DNA from 3 places in the Enterococcus sp. AAFC-DPL-5182 genome. Region 1 is predicted to be linked to each of the others. Evidence: predicted binding sites of a transcription regulator. Region 1 holds the regulator's gene; each other region holds the start of a gene.
The links. The regulator CtsR, encoded in region 1, represses protease genes until heat stress. The targets are predictions, from matches to a motif close to TTGGTCAAAAAAGGTCAAANA.

Region 1 (9,990 bases):
CAGACTCCTACGGGAGGCAGCAGTAGGGAATCTTCGGCAATGGACGAAAGTCTGACCGAGCAACGCCGCGTGAGTGAAGAAGGTTTTCGGATCGTAAAACTCTGTTGTTAGAGAAGAACAAGTAGGAGAGTAACTGCTCTTACCTTGACGGTATCTAACCAGAAAGCCACGGCTAACTACGTGCCAGCAGCCGCGGTAATACGTAGGTGGCAAGCGTTGTCCGGATTTATTGGGCGTAAAGCGAGCGCAGGCGGTTTCTTAAGTCTGATGTGAAAGCCCCCGGCTCAACCGGGGAGGGTCATTGGAAACTGGGAGACTTGAGTGCAGAAGAGGAGAGTGGAATTCCATGTGTAGCGGTGAAATGCGTAGATATATGGAGGAACACCAGTGGCGAAGGCGACTCTCTGGTCTGTAACTGACGCTGAGGCTCGAAAGCGTGGGGAGCAAACAGGATTAGATACCCTGGTAGTCCACGCCGTAAACGATGAGTGCTAAGTGTTGGAGGGTTTCCGCCCTTCAGTGCTGCAGCTAACGCATTAAGCACTCCGCCTGGGGAGTACGACCGCAAGGTTGAAACTCAAAGGAATTGACGGGGGCCCGCACAAGCGGTGGAGCATGTGGTTTAATTCGAAGCAACGCGAAGAACCTTACCAGGTCTTGACATCCTTTGACCACTCTAGAGATAGAGCTTTCCCTTCGGGGACAAAGTGACAGGTGGTGCATGGTTGTCGTCAGCTCGTGTCGTGAGATGTTGGGTTAAGTCCCGCAACGAGCGCAACCCTTATTGTTAGTTGCCATCATTCAGTTGGGCACTCTAGCGAGACTGCCGGTGACAAACCGGAGGAAGGTGGGGATGACGTCAAATCATCATGCCCCTTATGACCTGGGCTACACACGTGCTACAATGGGAAGTACAACGAGTCGCTAGGCCGCGAGGTCATGCAAATCTCTTAAAGCTTCTCTCAGTTCGGATTGTAGGCTGCAACTCGCCTACATGAAGCCGGAATCGCTAGTAATCGCGGATCAGCACGCCGCGGTGAATACGTTCCCGGGCCTTGTACACACCGCCCGTCACACCACGAAAGTTTGTAACACCCGAAGTCGGTGAGGTAACCCTTGTGGAGCCAGCCGCCTAAGGTGGGATAGATGATTGGGGTGAAGTCGTAACAAGGTAGCCGTATCGGAAGGTGCGGCTGGATCACCTCCTTTCTAAGGAATATTACGGAAACTTACACATTCGTCGACACTTTGTTCAGTTTTGAGAGGTTTACTCTTAAAAAAAAAGCGAATCGCTTGATTTTCTTTTTTATATGATTTCTCTCAAACGAATTGTTCATTGAAAACTGGATATTGAAGTAAAAAAGTAATCAAAACAAACCGAGAACACCGCGTTGAATGAGTTTTTTAATTAAAATAGTTCGAATGCTTATTTTATTGGTGACGCCTCTATCGCTAGAGAAACGAACCAAACAAACTGACCGTAAGGTCATAAGGTTAAGTGAATAAGGGCGCACGGTGGATGCCTTGGCATTAGGAGCCGATGAAGGACGGGACTAACACCGATATGCTTTGGGGAGCTGTAAGTGAGCTATGATCCAGAGATTTCCGAATGGGGAAACCCAACATCTTTTATAGGATGTTACTTGCCAGTGAATACATAGCTGGTTAGAGGTAGACGCAGAGAACTGAAACATCTTAGTACCTGCAGGAAGAGAAAGAAAATTCGATTCCCTGAGTAGCGGCGAGCGAAACGGGAAGAGCCCAAACCAACAAGCTTGCTTGTTGGGGTTGTAGGACTCCGTTGTGGTAGTCTGTCAAGATAGTCGAAGAATCTGGAAAGGTTCGCCAAAGTGGGTAATAGCCCCGTAGACGAAATGTTGGCAACACCTAGGAGGATCCTGAGTACGGCGGAACACGAGAAATTCCGTCGGAATCCGCGGGGACCATCCCGCAAGGCTAAATACTCCCTAATGACCGATAGTGAACCAGTACCGTGAGGGAAAGGTGAAAAGCACCCCGGAAGGGGAGTGAAATAGATCCTGAAACCGTGTGCCTACAACAAGTCAAAGCCCGTTAATGGGTAATGGCGTGCCTTTTGTAGAATGAACCGGCGAGTTACGATTGCATGCGAGGTTAAGGTGAAGAGCCGGAGCCGCAGCGAAAGCGAGTCTGAATAGGGCGAATGAGTATGTAGTCGTAGACCCGAAACCATGTGATCTACCCATGGCCAGGTTGAAGGTGTGGTAAAACGCACTGGAGGACCGAACCCACGTACGTTGAAAAGTGCGGGGATGAGCTGTGGGTAGCGGAGAAATTCCAAACGAACTTGGAGATAGCTGGTTCTCTCCGAAATAGCTTTAGGGCTAGCGTCGAAGTTAAGAATGATGGAGGTAGAGCACTGTTTGGACTAGGGGCCCATCTCGGGTTACCGAATTCAGATAAACTCCGAATGCCATTCATTCATATTCGGCAGTCAGACTGCGAGTGATAAGATCCGTAGTCGAAAGGGAAACAGCCCAGACCACCAGCTAAGGTCCCAAAATATATGTTAAGTGGAAAAGGATGTGGGGTTGCACAGACAACTAGGATGTTGGCTCAGAAGCAGCCACCATTTAAAGAGTGCGTAATAGCTCACTAGTCGAGTGACCCTGCGCCGAAAATGTACCGGGGCTAAACATATTACCGAAGCTGTGGATCACACCTCTGGTGTGATGGTAGGAGAGCGTTCTAAGGGCGTTGAAGGTCGATCGTGAGGACGGCTGGAGCGCTTAGAAGTGAGAATGCCGGTATGAGTAGCGAAAGACGGGTGAGAATCCCGTCCACCGTATGACTAAGGTTTCCTGGGGAAGGCTCGTCCGCCCAGGGTTAGTCGGGACCTAAGCCGAGGCCGATAGGCGTAGGCGATGGACAACAGGTTGATATTCCTGTACCAGTTGTTTTTGTTTGAGCAATGGAGGGACGCAGGAGGCTAAGGAATGCATGCGACTGGAAGTGCATGTCCAAGCAGTAAGTCTTGAGTAGAGTCAAATGCTTTACTCTATACGGACAAGCTGTGATGGGGAGGGAAATAATAGTACCGAAGTTCCTGATGTCACACTGTCAAGAAAAGCTTCTAGTGAGAAAACAACTGCCCGTACCGTAAACCGACACAGGTAGTCGAGGAGAGTATCCTAAGGTGAGCGAGCGAACTCTCGTTAAGGAACTCGGCAAAATGACCCCGTAACTTCGGGAGAAGGGGTGCTGACTTCGGTCAGCCGCAGTGAATAGGCCCAAGCGACTGTTTATCAAAAACACAGGTCTCTGCAAAATCGAAAGATGAAGTATAGGGGCTGACGCCTGCCCGGTGCTGGAAGGTTAAGAGGATGGGTTAGCTTCGGCGAAGCTCAGAATTGAAGCCCCAGTAAACGGCGGCCGTAACTATAACGGTCCTAAGGTAGCGAAATTCCTTGTCGGGTAAGTTCCGACCCGCACGAAAGGCGTAACGATTTGGGCACTGTCTCAACGAGAGACTCGGTGAAATTTTAGTACCTGTGAAGATGCAGGTTACCCGCGACAGGACGGAAAGACCCCATGGAGCTTTACTGTAGCTTGATATTGAGTGTTTGTACCACATGTACAGGATAGGTAGGAGCCGATGAACCCGGAACGCTAGTTTCGGTGGAGGCGCTGGTGGGATACTACCCTTGTGTTATGAACCCTCTAACCCGCACCACTTATCGTGGTGGGAGACAGTGTCAGGTGGGCAGTTTGACTGGGGCGGTCGCCTCCTAAAGAGTAACGGAGGCGCCCAAAGGTTCCCTCAGAATGGTTGGAAATCATTCGCAGAGTGTAAAGGCAGAAGGGAGCTTGACTGCGAGACTTACAAGTCGAGCAGGGACGAAAGTCGGGCTTAGTGATCCGGTGGTTCCGCATGGAAGGGCCATCGCTCAACGGATAAAAGCTACCCTGGGGATAACAGGCTTATCTCCCCCAAGAGTCCACATCGACGGGGAGGTTTGGCACCTCGATGTCGGCTCGTCGCATCCTGGGGCTGTAGTCGGTCCCAAGGGTTGGGCTGTTCGCCCATTAAAGCGGCACGCGAGCTGGGTTCAGAACGTCGTGAGACAGTTCGGTCCCTATCCGTCGCGGGCGTTGGAAATTTGAGAGGAGCTGTCCTTAGTACGAGAGGACCGGGATGGACTTACCGCTGGTGTACCAGTTGTTCTGCCAAGGGCATTGCTGGGTAGCTATGTAGGGAAGGGATAAACGCTGAAAGCATCTAAGTGTGAAGCCCACCTCAAGATGAGATTTCCCATTTCTTTAAGAAAGTAAGACCCCTGAGAGATGATCAGGTAGATAGGTTGGAAGTGGAAGTGCAGTGATGTACGGAGCGGACCAATACTAATCGGTCGAGGACTTAACCAAAGAAACGAAATAAAAAAGTTTTTCGGAATGTTTGATTACTACTTCAATCCAGTTTTGAGTGAATAATCACTCAACTTAATAGCAACAACACCCAGTGTGGTGGCGATAGCGAGAAGGATACACCTGTTCCCATGCCGAACACAGAAGTTAAGCTTCTTAGCGCCGATTGTAGTGAAGGGTTTCCCTTTGTGAGAGTAGGACGTCGCCACGCTAAAGTGTTGTCTTGGAGGTTTAGCTCAGCTGGGAGAGCACCTGCCTTACAAGCAGGGGGTCGGCGGTTCGATCCCGTCAACCTCCATTTTTTGAGCCGTTAGCTCAGTTGGTAGAGCATCTGACTTTTAATCAGAGGGTCGCAGGTTCGAGCCCTGCACGGCTCATAGAAATATTTTGCGGGTGTGGCGGAATTGGCAGACGCACTAGATTTAGGATCTAGCGCCTTACGGCGTGGGGGTTCAAGTCCCTTCACCCGCATTTTTAGTCTCGTTTTAATACTAGGCGATTATAACGCCGGCTTAGCTCAGTTGGTAGAGCATCTGATTTGTAATCAGAGGGTCGAGGGTTCAAATCCTTTAGCCGGCATCCAGACTGCGGAAATAGCTCAGTGGTAGAGCACCACCTTGCCAAGGTGGGGGTCGCGGGTTCGAACCCCGTTTTCCGCTTAGCTTGTTCTTTCGCCGGGGTGGCGGAACTGGCAGACGCACAGGACTTAAAATCCTGCGGTGAGTGATCACCGTACCGGTTCGATTCCGGTCCTCGGCATTGCTTTGAAACACTATGAATGGCAATTGTAAAATTGACAGAATAGATGTTAACAAGTACGAAGCAGATGGATACATCTGACTTTGATCCTTGTTTTAGCACCCATAGCTCAACTGGATAGAGTGCTTGACTACGAATCAAGAGGTTAGGGGTTCGACTCCCTTTGGGTGCATACTTTGAATGTTTGACTACGAATTAGAAGGTAGAGAAACTTAGTTCCTTTTAAGCGTTTAGTCTTTTTTTATTATTATAGCTACGGGAAGTAGCTCAGCTTGGTAGAGCACTTGGTTTGGGACCAAGGGGTCGCAGGTTCGAATCCTGTCTTCCCGATTTGATGAACAGAGTGGTCTTCTCTGTTCTTTTTTTGTTTACTTGTTTATCTTTTCTTATCAAATTAGGCATTCTCCTTTATTAAACACTTAAAGTTATGTATAATTAAGGTCAGTATTAGTCAAGGGAAAAGGATGAGTGTGATGAGTAATCAAAATACTTCAGATTTAATAGAAGCATATTTAAAAAAAATTCTTGAAGAAAGTAGTAAGATTGAGATTCGTAGAGCTGAAATGGCTCATTTATTCAATTGTGTTCCCTCCCAGATTAATTATGTGATCAATACGCGTTTTACGATCCAACGAGGTTATTCTGTCGAGAGTAAGCGTGGTGGCGGTGGTTATATTAGGATCGCCAAAGTCCAAATTTCTGATAGTGATCAATTATTAAAACAAATTGCCCAGTTTACGGGTAATGGACTTTCAGAAAAGGATGCACTGATTTTTATACAAAAGTTGTATGAAGAAGAAGTGATTACCAAAAGAGAAGGAAATCTGATGTTGTCTGTTCTTGGGAAACAGGTTTTAGGCAAAGCAGGATCAAATGAAGATTATTTACGTGCTCAATTGATGCATTCATTTTTAGAACGTTTGAGTTACGAGGAGGAATGATAGTATGGACGAATTATTTACAGAAAGTGCCAAGGCAGTACTAGCCATTGCACAAGAAGAAGCAAAGTATTTTAGGCATCAATCCGTGGGCTCAGAACATTTATTATTGGCTTTAGTTTTAGAGCCTAATGGCATTGCTGGAAAATCTTTGCGTCAGTTGAATGCTGATAAAAATGATATCCGTGAAGAAATTGAACACTTAACTGGCTATGGAACAGTTAAAGGTTATCCTAAAGGTGCTTATTTACCCTATTCTCCTCGCGCGAAACAAATCTTTGCGTACGCCGGAGATGAAGCGAAACGTTTAGGGGCACCAAATATTGGAACTGAACATATTTTACTAGGTTTATTAAGAGATGAAGATATATTAGCTTCACGTATTTTATTGAATTTAGGTTTAAGTTTATCCAAAATGCGTCAGTTATTAATGAAAAAAATAGGTATTACTGATCCGCAAATGAGCGGTAATGTAGGACGTCGCCGAAATAATCAAGCTCAAAAAGCAGCACCAAAAGGAACACCGACTTTAGACTCATTAGCACGTGATTTAACGAAATTAGCACGTGAAAATAATCTTGATCCTGTAGTTGGACGTTCACAAGAGGTTAGACGGTTGATTCAAATTCTAAGTCGTCGTACAAAGAATAATCCTGTTTTAGTCGGTGAGCCAGGTGTTGGTAAAACAGCAATTGCTGAAGGATTAGCACAAAAAATCGTGAATGGCGAAGTACCAGAAGATATGTTAGAAAAACGCTTGATGATGTTGGATATGGGAGCGTTAGTTGCTGGGACTAAGTATCGTGGTGAATTTGAAGATCGATTAAAAAAAGTCATTGATGAAATTTATCAAGATGGCGAAGTAATTTTATTTATCGATGAATTGCACACCTTGATCGGTGCAGGTGGTGCGGAAGGTGCTATTGATGCATCGAATATTTTAAAACCAGCCCTTGCAAGAGGGGAACTACAAACAATTGGAGCAACAACATTAGATGAATACCAAAAATATATAGAAAAAGATTCTGCTTTGGAACGCCGTTTTGCTCGTGTACAAGTCGACGAACCGACACCAGAAGAAGCAGAAGAGATTTTAAAAGGTTTGCGTTCACGATATGAAGAACATCATGGCGTAGAAATCACGGATGATGCGTTGCATGCGGCGGTTCAACTATCCGTACGTTACATTAATTCTCGTCAATTACCAGATAAAGCAATCGATTTGATGGATGAGTCTTCAGCTAAAGTTCGTTTAGACTTGGCAGATGAACCTTCGGAAATCAATAACTTACGTATGGAGATTGCTCGCTTAGTTCAAGAGAAAGAAGAAGCGATTCAGTCACAATCCTTTGAAAGTGCGGCAAGACTACGCCAAAAAGAAAAAAAACTGGCTCGTAAATTAGAAAACATTTTATTATTAGAGCAAAAAGAGGCTTCTGGGTATGCAAATCGCGTTACAGAGCAAGATGTTGCTAATGTTGTGTCACAATGGACGGGTGTGCCGTTGCAACAGCTGGAGAAAAAAGAAAGTGAACGTTTACTTGAACTAGAAAGTATCCTACATCATCGAGTAGTTGGTCAAGATGAAGCGGTCCAAGCTGTATCACGCGCTATTCGTAGAGCCCGTAGTGGGTTGAAAGACCCAAATAGACCAATCGGTTCATTTATGTTCTTAGGTCCAACAGGTGTCGGTAAAACAGAACTGGCAAAAACCTTAGCTGAAACAATGTTCGGTAGTGAAGATGCTCTGGTTCGTGTGGATATGTCTGAATTTATGGAAAAATACAGTACTAGCCGTTTGATTGGCTCACCTCCAGGTTATGTGGGCTATGAAGAAGGCGGTCAATTAACTGAAAAAATCCGTCAAAAGCCATACTCTGTCATTTTATTAGATGAAGTAGAAAAGGCTCATCCAGATGTCTTTAATATTCTATTACAGGTATTAGACGATGGTCATTTGACAGATTCTAAAGGACGTAAAGTTGACTTTAGAAATACAATTTTGATCATGACATCAAATATTGGTGCAACAGCGATTCGTGATGAAAAAAATGTTGGTTTCAATGTACAAGATCTAACTAAAGATTACGGTGCGATGCAAAAACGAATCATAGAAGAATTAAAGAAAGCATTTCGTCCAGAGTTTTTGAATCGTGTGGATGAAACAGTTGTTTTCCGTTCATTGGATCAAGAAGAAATTCACGAAATAGTGAAAATCATGAGTAAATCAATTGTTCAACGCTTAAGAGAACAAGATGTCAATGTGAAGATCACGGCAGCTGCTATTGAAGTCATCGGAAAAGTTGGTTTTGATCCAGAATATGGGGCACGACCAATTCGTAGAGCACTACAAAAAGAGGTGGAGGATCGACTAAGTGAAGCATTGCTTTCTGGTCAAATCCATCTTGGAGACAAGGTAACCATTGGTGCAAGCAAAGGGAAAATAACATTGAATGTTAAATCACCTAAACCCGAACAAGTTTTACAAACAATTTAACAAAAAAATCTTTAATTCGCTGTGCAAAACGAATCTGTTTTGCACAGTTTTTTTCTTTAAGAAAAGCAAATTGCAACATTGAATTTGTGAAAAATGTACATTAAAATAAAGAGAGACTATTGGAAAGTTTGTGAACCTATGCTACTATAAAACAGTTGTTAGAAGACTGTTGGAAAAAGTAAAAAACATAACTTTTTAAATAATTTATTCGAAAAATGGACACTTGTTCAGCTTTTAAAGGAGGATATAAAATGATTGAACTTATTGCGACTGCTGAATCTGTCGAACAAGCGGAGGCATTGTTAGCAGTCGGGGTAGACACTTTATACATTGGGGAGGAGATGTTTGGTTTACGATTACCAACATCGTTTTCTCGTGAGGAACAGCGAATCATCACTGAAAAAGCGCACAATACTGGTAAAAAAGTAACTGTAGCGTTAAATGGGATTATGCATCCAGAAAAGATGAAAAAGGTTCCAGAATATTTAACATTTTTAAAAGAAATAAACGTAGATCAGGTAACGGTCGGTGATCCTGGAGTTGTGTTTGTGATGCAACGAGATGGAATCGATATTCCCTACATTTATGATGGAGAAACATTAGTAACTAGTTCTCGTCAGATCAATTTCTGGGCGAAGCGTGGATCGGTTGGCGCGGTCTTGGCTCGTGAAGTTCCTTTTGAAGAGATGAAAGCGATGAAGGAAAACTTGATGGTTCCAGCTGAAGTTCTTGTATATGGTGCCACATGTATCCATCAATCCAAACGCCCTTTACTACAAAATTACTACAATTTCACTAAAAATGATGAGTCTGCCAGCAAAGAACGAGGTTTGTTTATATCGGAACCTAAAAAAGAAGAAACGCACTATTCGATTTATGAAGATAGCCATGGCACTCATATTTTTGCGGACAATGATGTAAACCTAGTTGGTGAATTGGACAAACTTCATGAACATAATTACACAAAGTGGAAACTTGATGGGATTTATGCTCCGGGAGAAAATTTTGTAGAAGTTGCTAAGCTATTTGTAAATGCGAAAGAAAAAATCGAAGCGGGTCTTTGGTCGAGCGAGCAGGCTTGTAAAGCAATTGAACAAATCGAAGTGCTTCACCCAGAAAATCGTGGTTTAGATATCGGATTCTTTGATTTGGATCCAGACGAGATAAAATAAGGAGAAAAAAACACATGACAAACGAACGAACATTGAAGCGTCCTGAGGTCTTAGCACCAGCAGGGACGCTAGAAAAACTAAAAACAGCTATTCATTACGGTGCAGATGCGGTATATATTGGCGGAAATGCTTATGGTTTACGCAGCCGAGCAGGTAATTTTACAAAAGAAGATATGATCGAAGGCGTAGCATTCGCTAACGAACATGGTGCAAAAGTTTA
Region 2 (9,990 bases), 1.4 Mb from region 1:
AGAGTAATTGCGGTTCTCCAGCAACTCCTGATACTACATGTTGTTCCCATAGTTTATCAAATAGTGTTTTTCCCATGCTTAGTCACATCCATTTTTTATTTTCATTCAAATTCTTAAGCTTTTCTACCTAAATATACTGCGTAGTTATAATATTTATAGACGACATCTACATCTTGAAATCCAACTGTTTCCAATGTTTTTAATTCAGTCATCATCGGTTGTGGGCGGTCTTCTTCAAAATGACTTTTCAACCAGCGTTCTTGGATTTCTTTTAACGTAATCTTCTGGTTCATAAAAGCGATCCATTTTTGCAAGAACGCTTCTTGTAAATCGGAACTAGATGCTTTGATTACATCTGCATTGATAAAGAGTCCGTTTGGATTTAAAGCATCGTAGATTTGACGATAAAATTTTTTATGCGCAGCTTGATCTTCTAAATGATGAAGAGCAAGTGAAGAAACCACCACGTCATAGCTTGTTTCAAATGTCAACTGTTCAAAAGAGCTGGCAATACAGGTCACTTGATTACTTAACTTTTGCTTAGCCATCCTCAACATTTCTTCACTCATATCGACACAAGCGATCACAGCGTTTGGATAATCTTCTTGAATAGCCTGAGCCAAGGTACCTGTGCCGCAGCCGAGATCGATTACTGAAATTGGTTGGTCTTTTTCAAAAGGAATACTTGCAACGATTGCTTCGATCATTTGGTCATAATAAGGAATGATTTTTTGAATAATATCGTCAAATTCTTGGGCTTCTTGGTCAAAATGGATTTGAATCTGTTCAGTACGTTTCATTGTTTCTTCACCTACTCTTTCATTCGTTCTTTTAATTTAGTTCAATTCTTTGATTACGGCTTCGGTAAAATCAGTGGTTGTCGCTGTTCCACCAAGATCCGTTGTTAAAATGCCTTGGTCCATGACACGATCACAAGCATCTTCGATTTTCTTCGCTGAGCTTTCTAAGCCAAACGATTGGCGTAACATCATCGCAGCCGACAAGATCATCGACATTGGATTGGCGATATTTTGATTGGCGATATCAGGTGCAGAACCGTGGATCGGTTCGTATAATGACGGACCTGTTTCACTGTGACTCGCGCTCGGCATCATTCCTAGTGAGCCTGGAATCACCGATGCTTCATCACTTAGGATATCACCGAATAGATTTTCTGTGACAATCACATCAAATGTTTTTGGTTTTTGAATCATGACCATCGCCGCTGAATCAACTAATTGATGTTCTAAGGTACAATCTGAAAATTCTTGTGCTACTTCTTCCGCTGTTTGACGCCATAATTTACTAGTTGCTAGGACATTGGCTTTATCGACAGATGTAACTTTTTTATTTCTGGTACGAGCGATTTCAAAAGCTTTTCTGATAATCCGTTGAATCTCAGCTTTTGAATAAGTACATAGGTCTGAAGCTTTTGTCTCTCCTAGTTGTTTTTCGCCAAAGTAAATACCTCCTGTGAGTTCGCGGACAACAACGAAATCAACACCTCGAACATTTTCTTCTTTTAATGGAGATAAATGAACCACTGCATCTGGCACTGAGATTGGACGGATATTTGCATACAATCCTAAGGCTTTTCTTAAGGATAATAACCCTTGTTCAGGACGTTTTGGTGCATCGTCCCATTTTGGACCACCGATAGCACCTAGTAAAATTGCATCGGCTTTTTCACAAGCTTTGAGTGTTTCTTCTGGTAACGGATCCCCTTGTTCATCGATACCAGCACCACCAAAGGCAAAGCGTTCAATATCAAAATCCAAATTATCTTGAACCATGATTTCGGCTATTATTTTTAGCGCGCTATCCATGATTTCTGCTCCAATGCCATCTCCTGGCAAGGCTACGATTCGTTTAGTCATTAGGCTCTCCCCACTTCTTTTTGAAATTGTTCACTGGCTTTGACGTAGGCTTTGGCTGAAGCCTGTAAGACATCAAAGTCGATGCCGATGCCGTTGAATTGTTTATTATTTTCACTATCTGCTAAGGTTACATGAACTTCTGCTTGCGCATCTTCTCCACCCGTGATGGCTTTGATGTAATATTCTTGCAGTTCTGGTTTTTGAACGAATATTTTATCGATAGAGTTATAGATCGCTTGGATACTACCAGAACCAATCGCTGATTCTGTTTTACTTTCGTCTTCTCCTGTATTGATGGAAACGATCGCTCCTTGGCTGCCGTCAGAAACATATTGTAGTTGGACACGCTCTAAGCGATAATCTTCACTGCATTCTTGCGCTTGTCCGACCATCAGGGCGATCAAATCATCTTCGGTGACTTGTTTCTTTTTGTCAGCTAGTGATTTGAAACGTTTAAAGGCATCTTTTAGTTCCTCTTCTGTTAGTTGGTAGCCAAGAGCTTCCATCTTTGTGGCAAATGCATGACGACCAGAAAGTTTTCCTAGCGGCAATGAGTTTTCATTTACCCCGACAAGTGAAGGTGTAATAATTTCATACGTATCTGGATTTTTCAATACCCCATCTTGATGGATACCTGATTCATGTGCATAGGCATTCGCTCCGATGATGGCTTTATTTCTCGGTACCGCTACAGCTGATAGACGACTGACGAGATCGCTGGTTCTTTTAGTTTCGTTCAATAGGATATTGCTTTGAGCATTATAAAAATCTTTTCTGATATAAAGAGCCAATGCGACTTCTTCAAGAGCGGTATTACCCGCTCGTTCACCGATTCCATTGATCGTCCCTTCTACACGGCGGGCACCATTTTCGATAGCCGCTAAGGCATTGGCCGTCGCCATTCCTAGATCATCGTGACAATGTGAAGAGAAAATGATTTCTTGGTCGCTTTGAATATTTTCGATTAGAAATTTAAATAATGCACCGTATTCCGTTGGATTTGAATAGCCAACTGTATCTGGAACATTAATGATGGTAGCTCCTGCATCAATGGCTGTCTGAACAGCTTTTAGTAGAAATTGCTTTTCTGTTCTCGTTGCATCTTCTGGTGAAAATTGAACTTTTTCAAATTTGCTTCTAGCGTAACTGACATGTTCTTTAATAGAAGCAATCACTTCATCTGGTGTCATTTTTAGTTTAAACTCCATATGAACTGGGCTTGTTGCCAGAAAAACATGGATTTGCGGATGCTTGGCGTTTTGTAAAGCTTCATGTGCGCGGTCGATGTCAGCTTTTTGGCAACGTGCCAAACCTGCGACGGTCATCTTTTCAGCGCTTTCTGCGATAGCTTTGACGGCTTCAAAATCACCAACAGATGCAATCGGAAATCCCGCTTCGATCGTATCAATTCCCCATTTTTCTAATTGTTTAGCGATTTGAACTTTTTCTTTGGTGTTGAAATTTACTCCCGGTGTTTGTTCGCCGTCTCTTAGAGTGGTGTCAAAAAATTGGATAGTGTTCATGTTCATACGTCCCTTCTGAATCTTCATTTTTTTGATTAGGTTAAATGAAGCGAACGAGACTTCTCTCTTCGTTCGCCAAGTATTGCGCATCATCAGCTCTGCAAGCAATCGTTGTGTTTTGCAATAAAAAAACATCCCACGAATATGGGATGTTCTATCATCCCGTTCATGCAATGCGAAAACAGGACTCTCAACCTCTGATAAGAAAAAGCTGTGCTGCAGCTGGTTTCTAAAAATCAGTGTGATGAGTCCTTCAGTAATAATAAGAATGTAATTGTCGTTGTCTGCTTGTTCATCATCTTCAACATCCTTTATTGTCAGAATTTTTAAATAATTCAAACTATAGTGTTAAAGATACAGAACTTTTAAATCAAAGTCAATAGTTTTATGAGAATTTTTTTAAGAAAAGCTGAGAAAAATGTCTTCTCAGCTATGACCTGCTTATTACAGTTTATCTAGCGCCTGCCCTAAGTCCCCCAAAATATCATCAATATTCTCAATTCCAATTGATAAACGAATCAATTCTGGTGAAGTTCCAGAAGCATTTAATTCTTCATCACTTAACTGAGAATGTGTTGTTGAAGCAGGATGAATGATCAATGACTTTGCATCCCCAACATTGGCTAAGAGTGAAAAGAGTTCGACATGATTGATCAAGTTCTTCCCTGCCTCGGCTCCACCTTTCACACCAAAAGTAAACACTGAACCTGCGCCTTTAGGTAAATATTTTGCTGCAAGCTGATGATATCTATTATCAGGTAAACCTGGGTAATTGACCCATTGAACTTTTGGGTGCTTATTCAAAAATTCCGCAACAGTCAGAGCATTTTCTACATGACGTTCTAATCGCAAAGATAATGTTTCTAAACCCAAAATCAATAAGAAACTATTGAATGGCGAAATCGCTGCTCCTGTATCTCTTAATAAAGAGACTCTTAAACGAGTAATATACGCTGCAGCTCCCACGTCTTTTGTATAAGAAAGTCCGTGATAACTTGGATCTGGATCAACTAATTTAGGAAATTTGCCATTCGCCCAATTGAATTTGCCTGAATCAATGATGACACCGCCCAAAGCAACACCATGCCCACCAATAAATTTTGTTGCAGAATACACAACGATATCCGCGCCAAAATCAAAAGGGCGATTTAAATAGGCTGTTGCAAAAGTATTATCAACGATCAATGGAAGTCCATGTTTATGAGCAATCTCTGCAATTGCCTCTAAATCAGCAACATTCGTAATTGGATTGCCAATTGTTTCTACAAAAATCGCTTTTGTGTTCTCTTTGATAGCATCTTCAAAGTTACTTAATTGATCTGGATCGACAAAAGTTGTTGTAATACCAAACTCTGGCAATGTATGGGCAAATAAATTAAAGGTTCCACCATACAACGTTGAAGCCGAAACAATATGATCACCACTACTTGCAAGATTCTGAATCGCATAAGTAACAGCAGCCGTTCCAGAAGCTACTGCAACCGCTCCAACGCCCCCTTCTAACTCGTTCAAACGATCTTCCAAAACTGCTGTTGTAGGATTTGTGATCCTAGTATAGATATTTCCCGCTTTAGATAGCGCAAATTTTTCAGCCGCATCTTGCGTATCGTCAAATGTATAAGAAGTTGTTTGATAAATCGGAACAGCTCTTGAATTTGTTTCTTTATCCGGTGTGTGCCCGCCGTGGATTTGGATTGTTTCGAATTGATAGTTAGAGTTTGTCATTATGCTTCATTCCTTTTCTATGTTTTATTCTGTTTATCTTGTTTACTTTACTGATGCACATGTCACCTTCTTGCATAATGACCACCTCTTTCTATTATTCTCATTAAAAAAGAACTAAAAAAGCCGCCCCCTACTAGCAATATGCTAGTAAAGGGCGACTGTCGCGGTACCACCTTTATTGGAATTTAGTTCCATCTCGATCCAAACGCCGAATTTCTTCTTGATTTGGTGCTTGGTTAACGGTAGCTGCCGTAAAAATCAAAATGATTTTTCCTCTCCAAGATCATTTTCGACAAGGGATCATTACTTTCTTGCACCAAACGAAAGCTCTCTACTTCTAGCTGAATGAAATGAATCAGCTAGATTCTAATGTCTGCTTGTGTACTCTTCTTTTCAATGAGTTTTTTTATTAAAACCAATATTAGAACATTCTCATTTTTTTGTCAACTTTTTTCTTTCGTTTCCATTTTTTTCTAAATATTTATTTGTATTTGAGTGTCCTATTTCTCTTTCTTTCTATTTTTTATTATAATTAGAGAAATTGGAGGTCGATTTAATGTCAACGAATAATGAAAAAGTAGAATTACTTTTATCTTATCTATCTGAGATTCACACGAAAAGTTTAACATTGTATGATTTAGTCACTAGCCGCCCGCGTCCTGAGGATACACGTATTCTTTTGAATATCAACGAGGTATTTACTTATTATCACAGCGTACGTGTCTTTTACTACAGTAACAGTGAATTGACTGCCTCAGAGGTTCACCCTTTTTTTAAAGCCTTTGAAGAATTCTATTTTGAATTAAAACAAGTCTTTCTCCTTGAAGAAGACAATAGTATCCTACTTTATAATAAGTTAACGGCTATGAAAGATTCTTTTGAGCAGTTGACGAATGATTTTAATGTTTTATAATAGAGTAGACAACAGGTAAAGAAGGTGCCCAAATGGATCAAAGCGAAGTCGTAGACCGCTTGCGCGAAGAGTTGGAAATTCCATTTTTTAATGGAACAATCGAAGAGCGTGAGTACACAGAAGCTGAATACCAAAAAATCAAAGCTGACCTAGTTCAGTATTTTGATGATTATGTTCGTAATGTAGAGAATTAATGCAAATGAATTGTAGTTGGATTTTTTAAGTCTAAAGTAAAGCTTAATTGCTTTTACTTTAGACTTTTCTATTTTCCCAAGTAATCTGATTTTTTTATTAATTAACATAAAATCTAAAATTTTAGAATCAATCCAATATGTATAAAATAACTCTCGATATTTTAAAATACAAAAAAAAAACATATATTAATGAAATAATAAATAGTCCGAAAAACAAAAATAAAAAAACCACCGGCTGAAAAGGCCGATGGAAAAGGAGTATTACTCAATAAGAGTAAAATGAAAAATAAAAAGGTTGTTGTTGGTATGAATATATAATACAACACATTTTTTCCTTTGTCTACTAAAAATAACATTAAAATGAAATTAAATATCACTATTTTTTGTCATTTTTTCGTTTGTTTTTTTATTTTTTCAACAAAAGATTACTCATTCGTGTGATTGCAAATGAAATATCATCAGTTGCTTTATCTTGTTTTTCTTCTGAATTATTGAAAAGATCGATATCTATGCCTTTTTCAGGATCTAAAGACAAAATCATCTCGTTGCATCCAGCCAGATATTCGATGTATGAACGTTCAAATTTTTTATGAATACCCATCACGCGTGCTGGGGGACGTAATTTAGTCACTTTTTCCAACATGATTGTATATTCTTTTGTTCCATCTTGGAAAATACGTTGAATTTCAGCAATTCTTTCTGGTGCTAATTCAGTTGCTTTTCCTTCATCGATCGCTGTACGCACTTCTTCATAGTATTCGTTCATTTTTTCGCCGACTTCTTCTGTTTCTTTTACAATATCATTGATGTTTTGAACATAATAGCCTAAATTTGGTTTCACTGTCTTTCCTACTTTCTTTTAGTAATCACTCAATTTTACACTTTTTCATAGGTAGATGACAAGAGGAATCTGGAAAAGAATATTTTTCTACTAATTTTTAAGAGAAAAAAACTGCAAACATTTTGTTGTCTGCAGTTTTTTAATACTTTATTTAATTTCATCACTTGTTTTGATGATTTTAGAAATCATACCATAATCTTTGGCTTCGTCCGCTGACATCCAGAAATTGCGGTCTGTGTCTTTTGCGATTTTTTCGTATGTTTGACCTGTTGCTTCAGCAATCAAGCGGTTGACACGTTCACGCATGCGGATGATTTCTTTGGCTTCAATCTGAATCTCTGTACTTTGACCTTGAACTCCACCAGCTGGTTGATGAATCATATAGCGTGTATTTGGCAAGCTATATCTGTTTTTCGCATCAGCAGCTAAATAAATCGTAATACCCGCACTTGCGACCCATCCTGTTCCGATCACGATCACTTCTGGTTTTACAAATTTGATCATATCATGAATCGTATCACCAGCTTCAACGTGTCCGCCTTGGCTATTAATGAAAATCTTGATTGGTTCGTCTCCCATTGCTGCAAGTAGCAATAATTGAGAAGTCACTTCTCGAGCTAAATCTTGATTGATTTCACCGTAGATCAAAATTGTTCGTTCTTCAAAAAGTTTTTTCATAAACGCATTAGGTTGTTGTTTTTCTTCTGTTTCTTCATTTTCATCTAAATAGTTCATATCTGTAACCTCCATAGTTTAAAGCTAAATATCTATATTAATAATACCGCAATCTGAGAATTTGTCCACTTTTTTGACTTGTTTTGACCTTAAAAAAAGACTTAGTCAAAATCAAGGCTTAGACAGATGTTAAAAATAGAAGAGACATCCCTCATACGATGGATTTCCCTTCTATTTCGATAAGAATTAATTCGCTAAATCTTCCCCATTACTATGAATAACTTTTTTATACCAATAGAAAGAATCTTTTGGTGTTCTCGCAAGCGAGCCGTTTCCTTGATCATCTTGATCTACATAAATAAATCCATAACGCTTAGACATTTGTGATGTACCGCAACTGATCAAATCGATACAGCCCCATGTCGTATACCCCATTAAATCAACACCATCTTCAATAGCTTCTTTCATTTGCTCAATGTGCTTTTTAATATAATCGATGCGGTATTCATCATGAATTGTTCCTTCAGGTGTTAAAATGTCTTTAGCACCTAATCCATTTTCACAAACAAATAATGGTAATTCATAACGATCATACAATTTCATTAAGGAGATACGTAAACCAATCGGATCAATAGGCCAATCCCATTGAGATAGTTCTAAATAATCATTTTTGATTGGACTATCAAATGTTACGGCTAATTTCGCAGCATCTTTTCGTGCCTCTGTAACATGTGACATATAATAACTAATTGCCACGAAATCGACTGTTCCTACTTTGAGAACTTCTTCATCTTTTTCATCCATCTGAATATGGATATCATTTTCTTTGAAATAACGTGCCATATAACTTGGATAAGTTCCTCTTGCTTGAATGTCTGGGAAAAACATATTTAACTGATTTGATTTAACTGCTTGTAACTGATCTTCTGGTTTGGTTGTTCTGGCATACGCTTCAATTTGATTGATCATACAACCGATTTTCGCATCCGGCGCTAATTGTCGGGCTGCTTTCACTGCTAAAGCACTAGCTAAAAATTGATGATGAGAAGCTTGATAAGCTGCTTGCAATTTATTCTCTACTAAATCTTCTAAAATACCAGAACCTGTATATAGACTATTCAATGTCATATTCATTTCATTGAACGTAATCCAATACTTTACTTTACTTTTGTATCGTTCTAAAATCGTACAAGCAAATTTTTCAAATAAAGGAATAAGTTTCCGACTGATCCAACCATTGTATTTTTGTGTTAAAGTGATTGGCATTTCATAATGTGACATCGTCACCAACGGTTCGATTCCATATTTTAAACATTCATCAAAAACCTTATCGTAAAATGCTAACCCTTCTTCGTTTGGTTCATCTTCTAATCCTGTTGGAAAAATCCTTGCCCACGATATTGATAAGCGGAAAACTTTAAAACCCATCTCTGCAAACAACGCAATGTCTTCTTTATAACGATGATAAAAATCAATACCCCAACGTTTTGGAAATAGATATTTTTCTGGGTTTGATAAATATTCTTCTAATTCTTTTGAATTCACATTAAAAGTAAAATTATCGACTTTCCCAGTTTTATAAGGATCTTTATATGAGACCAAATCTGATGTGGATAGTCCTTTACCTCCTTCTAAATAAGCCCCTTCGATTTGATTGGCGGCTGTTGCTCCCCCCCATAAAAAGTCTTTTGGAAAACCTGTTTGTAGTTCTTTCATTGTATATCCTCCTATATTTATTATTTTTTTAATGAGTTCCATCAGTGTGATTTGTTTCTTCTTTAAGGAATCCTTTGGACTCTTCCTCTGGTTATGAACATCTACAGTATAAACAACTACTTTTTACTGCATTTAACTCACCTCACATAAAACTTTTCGGTCATCTCTTCCTACTCCTCTTTTTTCAATACGTTGCTAATTTAAAATGGTAATCAAATCATCCCCTACTGAAACAGGATCTTTCTTCAAAATCGGGACAACTTCAAAAAAATCAGGCGTATTTGTCACAATAATTGGTACTTCAGTCGAGTAGCCCTGCTCCTTAATATAATCAAGATCAAATGCAAGCAGTTGTTGACCAGCACTGACCATATCCCCTTTTGAGACGAAGGATTTATAGCCTTTCCCTCCTAAGCCAACGGTATCGATCCCTACATGGATCAATAATTCCACACCATCTGTTGATGTAAGGCCAATTGCATGTTTTTCAGGTGTAATAACACTTATTTCTCCAGAAAAGGGAGCA
Region 3 (9,990 bases), 500 kb from region 1:
AGAAAAAGTAGAAGAGACACTCGAATTACCTGAAACCGTAAAAGGTTGGACAGAATATTCTCTGCTTATAAGCGGACAAATACCATTACCGCTAACGATTCGTCATCGTCAAAATGGAGATAGAATTTCGCTTACATCAAGCTTGACTAAAAGATTAAATCGTTTTTTTATTGATAGAAAAATCCCTAATTCTAGCAGAGAAAAAGCTTGGGTCGTTCTTTCTGCTGAAGGTGAGATTATTTGGGTTCCAAAATTTGTAAATTCATATTTGAGTATTCCTAAAGAAACTGATAAAATACTCTACAGGCTCCTTTATAAAATAAAAGAGTAAAACCAAAAATTACTTTTATTCAAAGAAGCAAAATAACATAAAATAATAACTAAGGACCTCAAAGGAGAAAGAAAGCCGTTGCTCTTGCGAATTTATTCGCTTAAAGCAAGGGACACTACACTAGCGTTTCGATCGCATCAACTTCTAAGTGCTCCAGCACTAAGAGTTGCAGGACGGACCTTAAAGGAAAAGGAGAGCAATATGTTAGAGAACGATATTAAACAAGTTTTGATCACGAAGGAACAAATTCTTGAAAAATCAGTTGAACTCGGGAAACAACTAACAGAAGATTATAAAGGGAAAAATCCTTTAGTGATCGGTATTTTGAAGGGTGCAATACCTTTTATGGCTGATATCACACGCTGTATTGATACTCATTTAGAAATGGATTTTATGGCTGTATCTAGTTATGGAAACGCAACAGTGTCATCTGGCGAAGTGAAGATCATCAAAGATCTAGATACAAATGTTGAAGGTCGTGATATCTTGATTGTAGAAGATATCATCGATAGCGGACGCACGTTGGCTTATCTAGTTGATCTTTTTAAATATAGAAAAGCAGCATCTGTGAAAATTGTCACGTTGTTAGACAAACCAGAAGGTCGTGTTGTTGATATCGTCGCAGACTATGTTGGTTTCGATGTACCCAATGAGTTTGTTGTAGGGTATGGTTTGGATTATGCAGAAGCCTATCGGAATCTCCCTTATGTAGGCGTATTGAAACCAGAAATCTACGAATCAAATTAATATCTCTCTTAGATTTAGTTATGTTACAATGTAATGGTCAGAATTGATAAAAAATAAACCGTAAAATTAAATTACGCACAGTAGTCAAAGGAGGACAGGCATGAATAAAAAGAATAGCGGCATGAAAAATGGCCTTTATTATGTATTACTGATTTTGGCGATGGTCATGGTTGTTTATTTCATCTTTGGAAATAACAATCCCCAGTCACCAGATATCGAATACTCAACCTTCAGTACCCAGTTAGACGAAGGTAAAGTGAAAGAACTGACGATTCAACCAACCAATGGTGTGTATAAAATCACAGGTCAGTACAAAGAAAAACAAGAAATTAAAAATACTGGTGGTCTTTCATTATGGGGATCGACAGAAGTTTCTACAAAAGCATTTACTACGCTTGTCTTACCAAGCGATATCACATTATCTGGTATCCAAGAGTTAGCCAAAGACAATAATGTGAAACTTACAGTGAAAGAACAATCATCAAGCGGTGCTTGGCTTTCGATCTTGTTTAGTTTCTTACCGATCGTATTGTTCATCTTCTTATTCTATATGATGATGGGACAACAAGGCGGCGGTGGCGGTGGCGGCGGCCGTGTTATGAACTTTGGTAAATCAAAAGCCAAAGAAGCAGACAAAAAAGCGAACCGCGTACGCTTCTCTGATGTAGCAGGAGCGGAAGAAGAAAAACAAGAACTAGTGGAAGTGGTCGAGTTCTTAAAAGATCCTCGCCGTTTCGTTGAATTAGGTGCAAGAATTCCTGCTGGTGTTCTATTAGAAGGACCTCCAGGAACCGGTAAAACATTACTTGCTAAAGCCGTTGCCGGTGAAGCAGGCGTACCTTTTTATTCTATCTCAGGTTCAGACTTCGTTGAAATGTTCGTCGGTGTCGGTGCGAGCCGTGTCCGTGACTTATTTGAAACAGCGAAGAAAAATGCTCCAGCGATCATCTTTATCGATGAAATCGATGCAGTAGGTCGTCAACGTGGTGCTGGTATGGGTGGCGGACACGATGAACGTGAACAAACTCTTAACCAATTGTTAGTTGAAATGGATGGATTTGATGGCAACGAAGGCGTAATCGTCGTAGCTGCAACAAACCGTTCAGACGTGTTAGACCCAGCGTTATTACGTCCAGGTCGTTTTGACCGTCAAATTTTAGTTGGTCGTCCTGATGTTAAAGGTCGTGAAGCGATTCTTAAAGTTCATGCTCGTAACAAACCGTTGGCTGATGACGTTGATTTAAAAGTTGTTGCACAACAAACACCAGGTTTTGCTGGTGCTGATTTAGAAAACGTATTGAACGAAGCTGCATTAGTTGCTGCTCGTCGTAATAAAAAGAAAATTGATGCATCCGATGTGGATGAAGCAGAAGATCGTGTAATCGCAGGACCTGCGAAAAAAGATCGTGTAATCAACAAAAAAGAACGCGAAATGGTTGCTTACCACGAAGCTGGACATACAATTGTTGGTTTAGTCTTAAGCCGTGCTCGTATCGTTCATAAAGTGACGATCATCCCTCGTGGACGTGCTGGCGGTTACATGATTGCTTTACCAAAAGAAGATCAATTCTTGATGACCAAAGAAGACATGTTTGAACAAATCGTTGGATTACTTGGTGGACGTACAGCGGAAGAAATTATTTTCGATGTTCAATCAACAGGTGCATCTAATGACTTTGAACAAGCAACAGGTATTGCCCGTAGCATGGTAACTGAATATGGAATGAGCGACAAATTAGGTCCTGTTCAATATGAAGGGAACCATCAAGTCTTTGTTGGCCGTGACTATGGTCAAACGAAAGCATATTCTGAGCAAGTAGCATTTGAAATCGATCAAGAAGTACGTCGTATCTTGATGGAAGCTCATGATAAAGCACGTGAAATCATTGAATCTCACCGTGCTCAACACAAACTAATTGCAGAAAAACTGTTAGAGTATGAAACATTAGATGCTCGCAGCATCAAGTCATTGTTTGAAGAAGGCGTTATGCCCCAAGATGTTATCGACAGCCAATTCCCTAGTGAAAAAGCTCAAACATTTGAAGAAGCAAAACGTGCATTAGAAGAAAAAGATGCGCAAAGACAAGCAGAAGAAAAACAAGACTTTGAAGATGCAAAAAAAGAACTACATGACGAAGCAGAAGAAGTAAAAGCGGACAGCGAAAAAACAGAAGAAAAAGTTCAGTCAGAAACTAAATCTGATGATGAACGTAAAAATGATTCTGAATATGACCGTAATAACTTTGACGATCGTTACAAATAAAACATTTAGAGCATCCCTTTTACGGGGTGCTCTTTTCTTCAAGTTGAAATTATTTAGTTGAAAAAATAGCTAAATCCTAGTATTATCTGATAATGAGTCAAAAAACGAAGCAAGTGAGAAGAGGAAAATAAAATGGAAGATTACTTAGTAAAAGCATTATGTTATGAAGGATCAATTCGCGCTTATGCAGTTTGCGCAACAAATACAATATCAGAAGCACAAAAACGTCACGATACATGGAGTTCGTCAACTGCAGCATTAGGTAGAACAATGGTTGGTGCGCTATTATTAGGTGCTACTTTAAAAGGCGATGATAAGCTAACTGTAAAAGTCCAAGGTAACGGACCAGCAGGAGGAATCGTGGTTGATAGCGATGGTAGTGGGAATACTAAAGGATACATAAAAAATCCTCATGTTAGTTTAACGTTGAATGAAAGTGGCAAAATCGATGTCCGTGGTGCTGTGGGAACTGAAGGGATTTTCACTGTAATCAAAGATTTAGGCTTGAAAGAAACATTTTCAGGGCAAACACCAATCGTTTCTGGTGAAATCGGTGAGGATTTTACCTACTTTATGGCTGTTTCAGAACAAATTCCATCTGCAATCGGTTTGAGTGTTTTAGTTGATACAGATGAAAGTGTAAAAGCTGCTGGCGGTTTTATGATCCAAGTCATGCCTGGAGCCGATGAAAAAACGATCGACTTTATCGAACAACGTTTGCAGGAAGTACCAATGATTTCTCGCTTGATTGATGAAGGGGAATCACCAGAAGGGATATTAGAACGTCTACTTGGCAAAGATGAAATTGAAATCTTAGAAAAAATGCCTGTTCAATTTAAATGTAACTGCTCAAAAGAAAAATTTGGCACAGCAATCATTGCAGTTGGTCTAGATGAAATCAATGCGATGATCGAAGAAGACCACGGAGCAGAAGCGGTTTGTCAATTCTGTGGTAACAAATATCACTATAGTGAAGAGGATTTAATTGAACTACGAGATGAAGCAATCAAAAATACGCGTGAAAAGTAGGAGAGATGCACTATGTGGAAAATAGGAAATGTCGAAATTCCAAATCGTGTTGTAGTAGCCCCGATGGCGGGGATTAGCAATGCTGCTTTTCGTGTAACGGTCAAAGAATTTGGTGCAGGCCTTGTTGTCTGTGAAATGATCAGTGACAAAGGCATACAGCAAAGAAATCAAAAAACATTAGATATGCTCTATATAGATGAGAAAGAATACCCGTTAAGTGTACAGATTTTCGGTGGAGACAAAGAAAACTTGGTGGAAGCAGCAAAATTTGTAGAAGAAAATACAAAAGCTGCAATCATCGACATCAACATGGGCTGTCCTGTAAATAAAGTGATCAAAGCAGAAGCTGGCGCTAAATGGCTATTAGATCCGAACAAAGTTTATGAAATGGTAGATGCCGTTTCTTCTGCGATTGATTTGCCCGTTACGGTAAAAATGAGAACTGGCTGGGATGAAGAACACTTATTTGCAGTTGAAAATGCGTTAGCTGCTGAAAAAGCAGGAGCCTCAGCTATTGCAATGCATGGGCGTACAAGAGTTCAAATGTATGAAGGGCAAGCAAATTGGGATGTTTTAAAAGAAGTGAAACAACATCTAACGATTCCTTTTATGGGAAATGGGGATGTACGCACACCAGAAGATGCCAAACGTATGTTAGAGTATGTGGGGGCGGATGGTGTGATGATCGGTAGAGCTGCTTTAGGAAACCCTTGGATGATTCAACGTACAAAACAATACCTTGAAACAGGAGAGCTAATGCCAGAACCGACTCCACGTGAAAAAATCGAAACGGCTAAAGTTCATTTACAACGACTAGTTGATTTAAAAGGTGAAAAAATTGCGACAAGAGAATTCCGTCAACATGCTGCGTACTATCTTAAAGGTATTCCGCGTGCTGCAAAAGTGAAAGCTGCAATCAATCAAGCAGAATCCCAACAAGCGATGGTTGATCTGTTAGAAGCCTTCGAAGAAAAAGCAGAAAAACATGCAGAAAAAGAAGCAATCGAAATAATCTAATAAAAAAAGCAGGCTGAAACAGAAATTCGGCTTGCTTTTTTTTGTTTCAATGTGGCATTATAAGGGTATGTGATTTCAGAATGGAGGAAATACAGTGGCAGATGAACAACAAGCGCATCAAGAAGATCTGAATGATCAAATGCTTGTGCGTCGTGAAAAAATGGAAAACTTACGTGAAGAAGGGATCGATCCTTTCGGGAAGCGTTTTGACCGAACACATAATTCAAAAGAATTACATGAACAATTTGACCAACATTCAAAAGAAGAATTAAATGAAATGGATTTATCAGCAAGTGTCGCTGGTCGTATGATGACTAAACGTGGTAAAGGTAAAGCTGGATTTGCTCATTTACAAGATCGTGAAGGACAACTTCAAATCTACGTGCGCAAAGACCAAGTCGGTGATGAAGCATATGAGTTATTTAAGCATGCTGATTTAGGTGATTTCTTTGGTGTAACGGGTCAGATTATGAAAACTGATACAGGCGAAGTGACAGTTAAAGCGAAAACAATTGTTTTGTTAACAAAAGCATTGCGTCCATTACCAGATAAATACCACGGTTTAACAAACATCGAACAACGTTACCGTCAACGCTATTTAGATTTAATTAGTAATAAAGATAGTTTTGACCGTTTCATGAAACGTAGCCAAATCATTAGTGAGATTCGCCGCTACCTTGACAGCAATGGCTATGTAGAAGTGGAAACTCCTGTTTTGCATAATGATGCTGGTGGTGCCGCAGCACGTCCGTTTATTACCCATCATAATGCATTGGATATGGACTTATATTTACGAATCGCTTTGGAATTGCATTTGAAACGCTTGATTGTCGGAGGAATGGAAAAAGTCTACGAAATCGGTCGAGTATTCCGAAATGAAGGAATCGATACAACACATAACCCTGAATTTACTATGCTAGAAGCTTATACTGCTTATACAGATTACAAAGATGTGATGGACCTAACAGAAGGAATCATCCGTAATGCAGCAGAAAAAGTTTTAGGAACAACAACGATCACGTATGATGGGCAAGAAGTTGACTTAGGCTCTGAATTTAGACGTGTACACATGGTTGACGCGATTAAAGAGCAAACAGGTGTTGATTTCTGGAAAGAAATGACTGTTGAGGAAGCTCGTTCTTTAGCAAAAGAACATAATGTAGAAATCAACGATAATATGTCAGTTGGGCACATTTTAAATGAATTCTTTGAAACATTTGTTGAAGAGACACTACAACAGCCAACGTTTGTTTACGGACATCCAGTAGAAGTTTCTCCTTTAGCGAAGAAAAATCCAGAAGATGGTCGTTTTACCGATCGTTTTGAACTATTTATAGTAGGAAAAGAATTTGCCAATGCATTTACTGAGCTAAATGATCCTATCGATCAGCGTGGACGTTTTGAAGACCAAGAAAAAGAACGTGAACAAGGAAATGATGAAGCTCATGGTGTAGATGAAGACTTTATCGAGGCCTTAGAATACGGATTACCGCCAACCGGTGGGCTAGGAATAGGAATTGACCGTTTGGTAATGCTCTTAACAGATGCTCAATCGATTCGTGATGTACTATTATTTCCAACAATGAGATAAAGTATGAAAGAGTAGATTATTTATTGATAATCTACTCTTTTTTATTTTCTGAAAAAATCCAGATAAAAGGTATAAAAACTAACTATTCGAAGTGTTAAAAACGAACAATAAAGAACGAAAGTAATAAAACAATCGGTAACGAAAAAAAGTTTGAAAAAAGTGCAAATTTTAGTTGACCTAAGCGTATAATCTTGGTATATTATATCTTGTCGCAAGGCACTGATGAAACACGCCGAACGATAGGAATAATATAACAATCCAAGTTTGAAAAAAACTTTGGAAATCAGGTGAAAAACTTGTTGACAAACACTGATTAACCTGATAAAATAGTGAAGTTGTCGCAAGAAACACAGACAGCTGAACGAAAAATAGAATAACATTTCAGGTTTTAAAAAAACTTGAAAAATCAGGAAAAAGTTGTTGACAAATAACAAACAACCTGATAAACTAATGAAGTTGTTGTGAAACATTCGATAACATCAAGCAGAAAAAAACTTTGAAACTTTTTAAAAAAAGTGTTGACATCAAATCGAAGATTTGATATGATATAAAAGTTGCTGCGAGGTAACATAGTAGACCTTTGAAAACTGAACAAAGTAAGACGAACCAAATGTGTAGGTTGTTTTTACAACGGTAAAAACAAACAACAATTTTTAACAAAGCGAAGCAATATGCTAGCAAACAAATGAGCTTAACAATCTTCGGATTGTGTTCAACTTTTATTATGAGAGTTTGATCCTGGCTCAGGACGAACGCTGGCGGCGTGCCTAATACATGCAAGTCGAACGCTTCTTTTCTACCGAGTGCTTGCACTCATTTGAAAAGAGGAGTGGCGGACGGGTGAGTAACACGTGGGTAACCTACCCATCAGAGGGGGATAACACTTGGAAACAGGTGCTAATACCGCATAACAGTCGACACCACATGGTGTTGATTTGAAAGACGCTTTCGGGTGTCACTGATGGATGGACCCGCGGTGCATTAGCTAGTTGGTGAGGTAACGGCTCACCAAGGCCATGATGCATAGCCGACCTGAGAGGGTGATCGGCCACACTGGGACTGAGACACGGCCCAGACTCCTACGGGAGGCAGCAGTAGGGAATCTTCGGCAATGGACGAAAGTCTGACCGAGCAACGCCGCGTGAGTGAAGAAGGTTTTCGGATCGTAAAACTCTGTTGTTAGAGAAGAACAAGTAGGAGAGTAACTGCTCTTACCTTGACGGTATCTAACCAGAAAGCCACGGCTAACTACGTGCCAGCAGCCGCGGTAATACGTAGGTGGCAAGCGTTGTCCGGATTTATTGGGCGTAAAGCGAGCGCAGGCGGTTTCTTAAGTCTGATGTGAAAGCCCCCGGCTCAACCGGGGAGGGTCATTGGAAACTGGGAGACTTGAGTGCAGAAGAGGAGAGTGGAATTCCATGTGTAGCGGTGAAATGCGTAGATATATGGAGGAACACCAGTGGCGAAGGCGACTCTCTGGTCTGTAACTGACGCTGAGGCTCGAAAGCGTGGGGAGCAAACAGGATTAGATACCCTGGTAGTCCACGCCGTAAACGATGAGTGCTAAGTGTTGGAGGGTTTCCGCCCTTCAGTGCTGCAGCTAACGCATTAAGCACTCCGCCTGGGGAGTACGACCGCAAGGTTGAAACTCAAAGGAATTGACGGGGGCCCGCACAAGCGGTGGAGCATGTGGTTTAATTCGAAGCAACGCGAAGAACCTTACCAGGTCTTGACATCCTTTGACCACTCTAGAGATAGAGCTTTCCCTTCGGGGACAAAGTGACAGGTGGTGCATGGTTGTCGTCAGCTCGTGTCGTGAGATGTTGGGTTAAGTCCCGCAACGAGCGCAACCCTTATTGTTAGTTGCCATCATTCAGTTGGGCACTCTAGCGAGACTGCCGGTGACAAACCGGAGGAAGGTGGGGATGACGTCAAATCATCATGCCCCTTATGACCTGGGCTACACACGTGCTACAATGGGAAGTACAACGAGTCGCTAGGCCGCGAGGTCATGCAAATCTCTTAAAGCTTCTCTCAGTTCGGATTGTAGGCTGCAACTCGCCTACATGAAGCCGGAATCGCTAGTAATCGCGGATCAGCACGCCGCGGTGAATACGTTCCCGGGCCTTGTACACACCGCCCGTCACACCACGAAAGTTTGTAACACCCGAAGTCGGTGAGGTAACCCTTGTGGAGCCAGCCGCCTAAGGTGGGATAGATGATTGGGGTGAAGTCGTAACAAGGTAGCCGTATCGGAAGGTGCGGCTGGATCACCTCCTTTCTAAGGAATATTACGGAAACTTACACATTCGTCGACACTTTGTTCAGTTTTGAGAGGTTTACTCTTAAAAAAAAAGCGAATCGCTTGATTTTCTTTTTTATATGATTTCTCTCAAACGAATTGTTCATTGAAAACTGGATATTGAAGTAAAAAAGTAATCAAAACAAACCGAGAACACCGCGTTGAATGAGTTTTTTAATTAAAATAGTTCGAATGCTTATTTTATTGGTGACGCCTCTATCGCTAGAGAAACGAACCAAACAAACTGACCGTAAGGTCATAAGGTTAAGTGAATAAGGGCGCACGGTGGATGCCTTGGCATTAGGAGCCGATGAAGGACGGGACTAACACCGATATGCTTTGGGGAGCTGTAAGTGAGCTATGATCCAGAGATTTCCGAATGGGGAAACCCAACATCTTTTATAGGATGTTACTTGCCAGTGAATACATAGCTGGTTAGAGGTAGACGCAGAGAACTGAAACATCTTAGTACCTGCAGGAAGAGAAAGAAAATTCGATTCCCTGAGTAGCGGCGAGCGAAACGGGAAGAGCCCAAACCAACAAGCTTGCTTGTTGGGGTTGTAGGACTCCGTTGTGGTAGTCTGTCAAGATAGTCGAAGAATCTGGAAAGGTTCGCCAAAGTGGGTAATAGCCCCGTAGACGAAATGTTGGCAACACCTAGGAGGATCCTGAGTACGGCGGAACACGAGAAATTCCGTCGGAATCCGCGG

Region 2: a site for CtsR is predicted at 7,879-7,899, ahead of AC4BB7_RS06010 (ATP-dependent Clp protease proteolytic subunit). Genes of this name have one in related genera too.
Region 3: a site for CtsR is predicted at 1,112-1,132, ahead of ftsH (ATP-dependent zinc metalloprotease FtsH). Genes of this name have one in related genera too.

The regions. Positions count from the first base shown of each region.
Region 1 is NZ_CM177101.1:3,706,436-3,716,425, reverse strand. Features, by position in the region: rRNA gene AC4BB7_RS17450 (16S ribosomal RNA) at 1-1,209, shown strand, start outside; rRNA gene AC4BB7_RS17445 (23S ribosomal RNA) at 1,493-4,404, shown strand; rRNA gene rrf (5S ribosomal RNA) at 4,500-4,615, shown strand; tRNA gene AC4BB7_RS17435 (tRNA-Val) at 4,630-4,702, shown strand; tRNA gene AC4BB7_RS17430 (tRNA-Lys) at 4,709-4,781, shown strand; tRNA gene AC4BB7_RS17425 (tRNA-Leu) at 4,794-4,875, shown strand; tRNA gene AC4BB7_RS17420 (tRNA-Thr) at 4,911-4,983, shown strand; tRNA gene AC4BB7_RS17415 (tRNA-Gly) at 4,992-5,063, shown strand; tRNA gene AC4BB7_RS17410 (tRNA-Leu) at 5,078-5,163, shown strand; tRNA gene AC4BB7_RS17405 (tRNA-Arg) at 5,262-5,335, shown strand; tRNA gene AC4BB7_RS17400 (tRNA-Pro) at 5,420-5,493, shown strand; gene AC4BB7_RS17395 (CtsR family transcriptional regulator) at 5,637-6,104, shown strand; gene AC4BB7_RS17390 (ATP-dependent Clp protease ATP-binding subunit) at 6,109-8,598, shown strand; gene AC4BB7_RS17385 (peptidase U32 family protein) at 8,850-9,770, shown strand; gene AC4BB7_RS17380 (peptidase U32 family protein) at 9,785-9,990, shown strand, end outside.
Region 2 is NZ_CM177101.1:1,298,559-1,308,548, reverse strand. Features, by position in the region: gene leuC (3-isopropylmalate dehydratase large subunit) at 1-76, opposite strand, end outside; gene AC4BB7_RS06045 (class I SAM-dependent methyltransferase) at 114-800, opposite strand; gene leuB (3-isopropylmalate dehydrogenase) at 837-1,877, opposite strand; gene AC4BB7_RS06035 (2-isopropylmalate synthase) at 1,877-3,400, opposite strand; gene AC4BB7_RS06030 (O-acetylhomoserine aminocarboxypropyltransferase/cysteine synthase family protein) at 3,845-5,125, opposite strand; T-box leader at 5,273-5,531, opposite strand; gene AC4BB7_RS06025 (hypothetical protein) at 5,682-6,038, shown strand; gene AC4BB7_RS06020 (hypothetical protein) at 6,071-6,232, shown strand; gene AC4BB7_RS06015 (hypothetical protein) at 6,639-7,073, opposite strand; gene AC4BB7_RS06010 (ATP-dependent Clp protease proteolytic subunit) at 7,221-7,808, opposite strand; gene AC4BB7_RS06005 (glycoside hydrolase family 1 protein) at 7,995-9,464, opposite strand; gene AC4BB7_RS06000 (beta-glucoside-specific PTS transporter subunit IIABC) at 9,660-9,990, opposite strand, start outside.
Region 3 is NZ_CM177101.1:3,207,850-3,217,839, reverse strand. Features, by position in the region: gene tilS (tRNA lysidine(34) synthetase TilS) at 1-331, shown strand, start outside; gene hpt (hypoxanthine phosphoribosyltransferase) at 533-1,078, shown strand; gene ftsH (ATP-dependent zinc metalloprotease FtsH) at 1,179-3,341, shown strand; gene hslO (Hsp33 family molecular chaperone HslO) at 3,474-4,370, shown strand; gene dusB (tRNA dihydrouridine synthase DusB) at 4,383-5,387, shown strand; gene lysS (lysine--tRNA ligase) at 5,482-6,978, shown strand; rRNA gene AC4BB7_RS15130 (16S ribosomal RNA) at 7,699-9,259, shown strand; rRNA gene AC4BB7_RS15125 (23S ribosomal RNA) at 9,543-9,990, shown strand, end outside.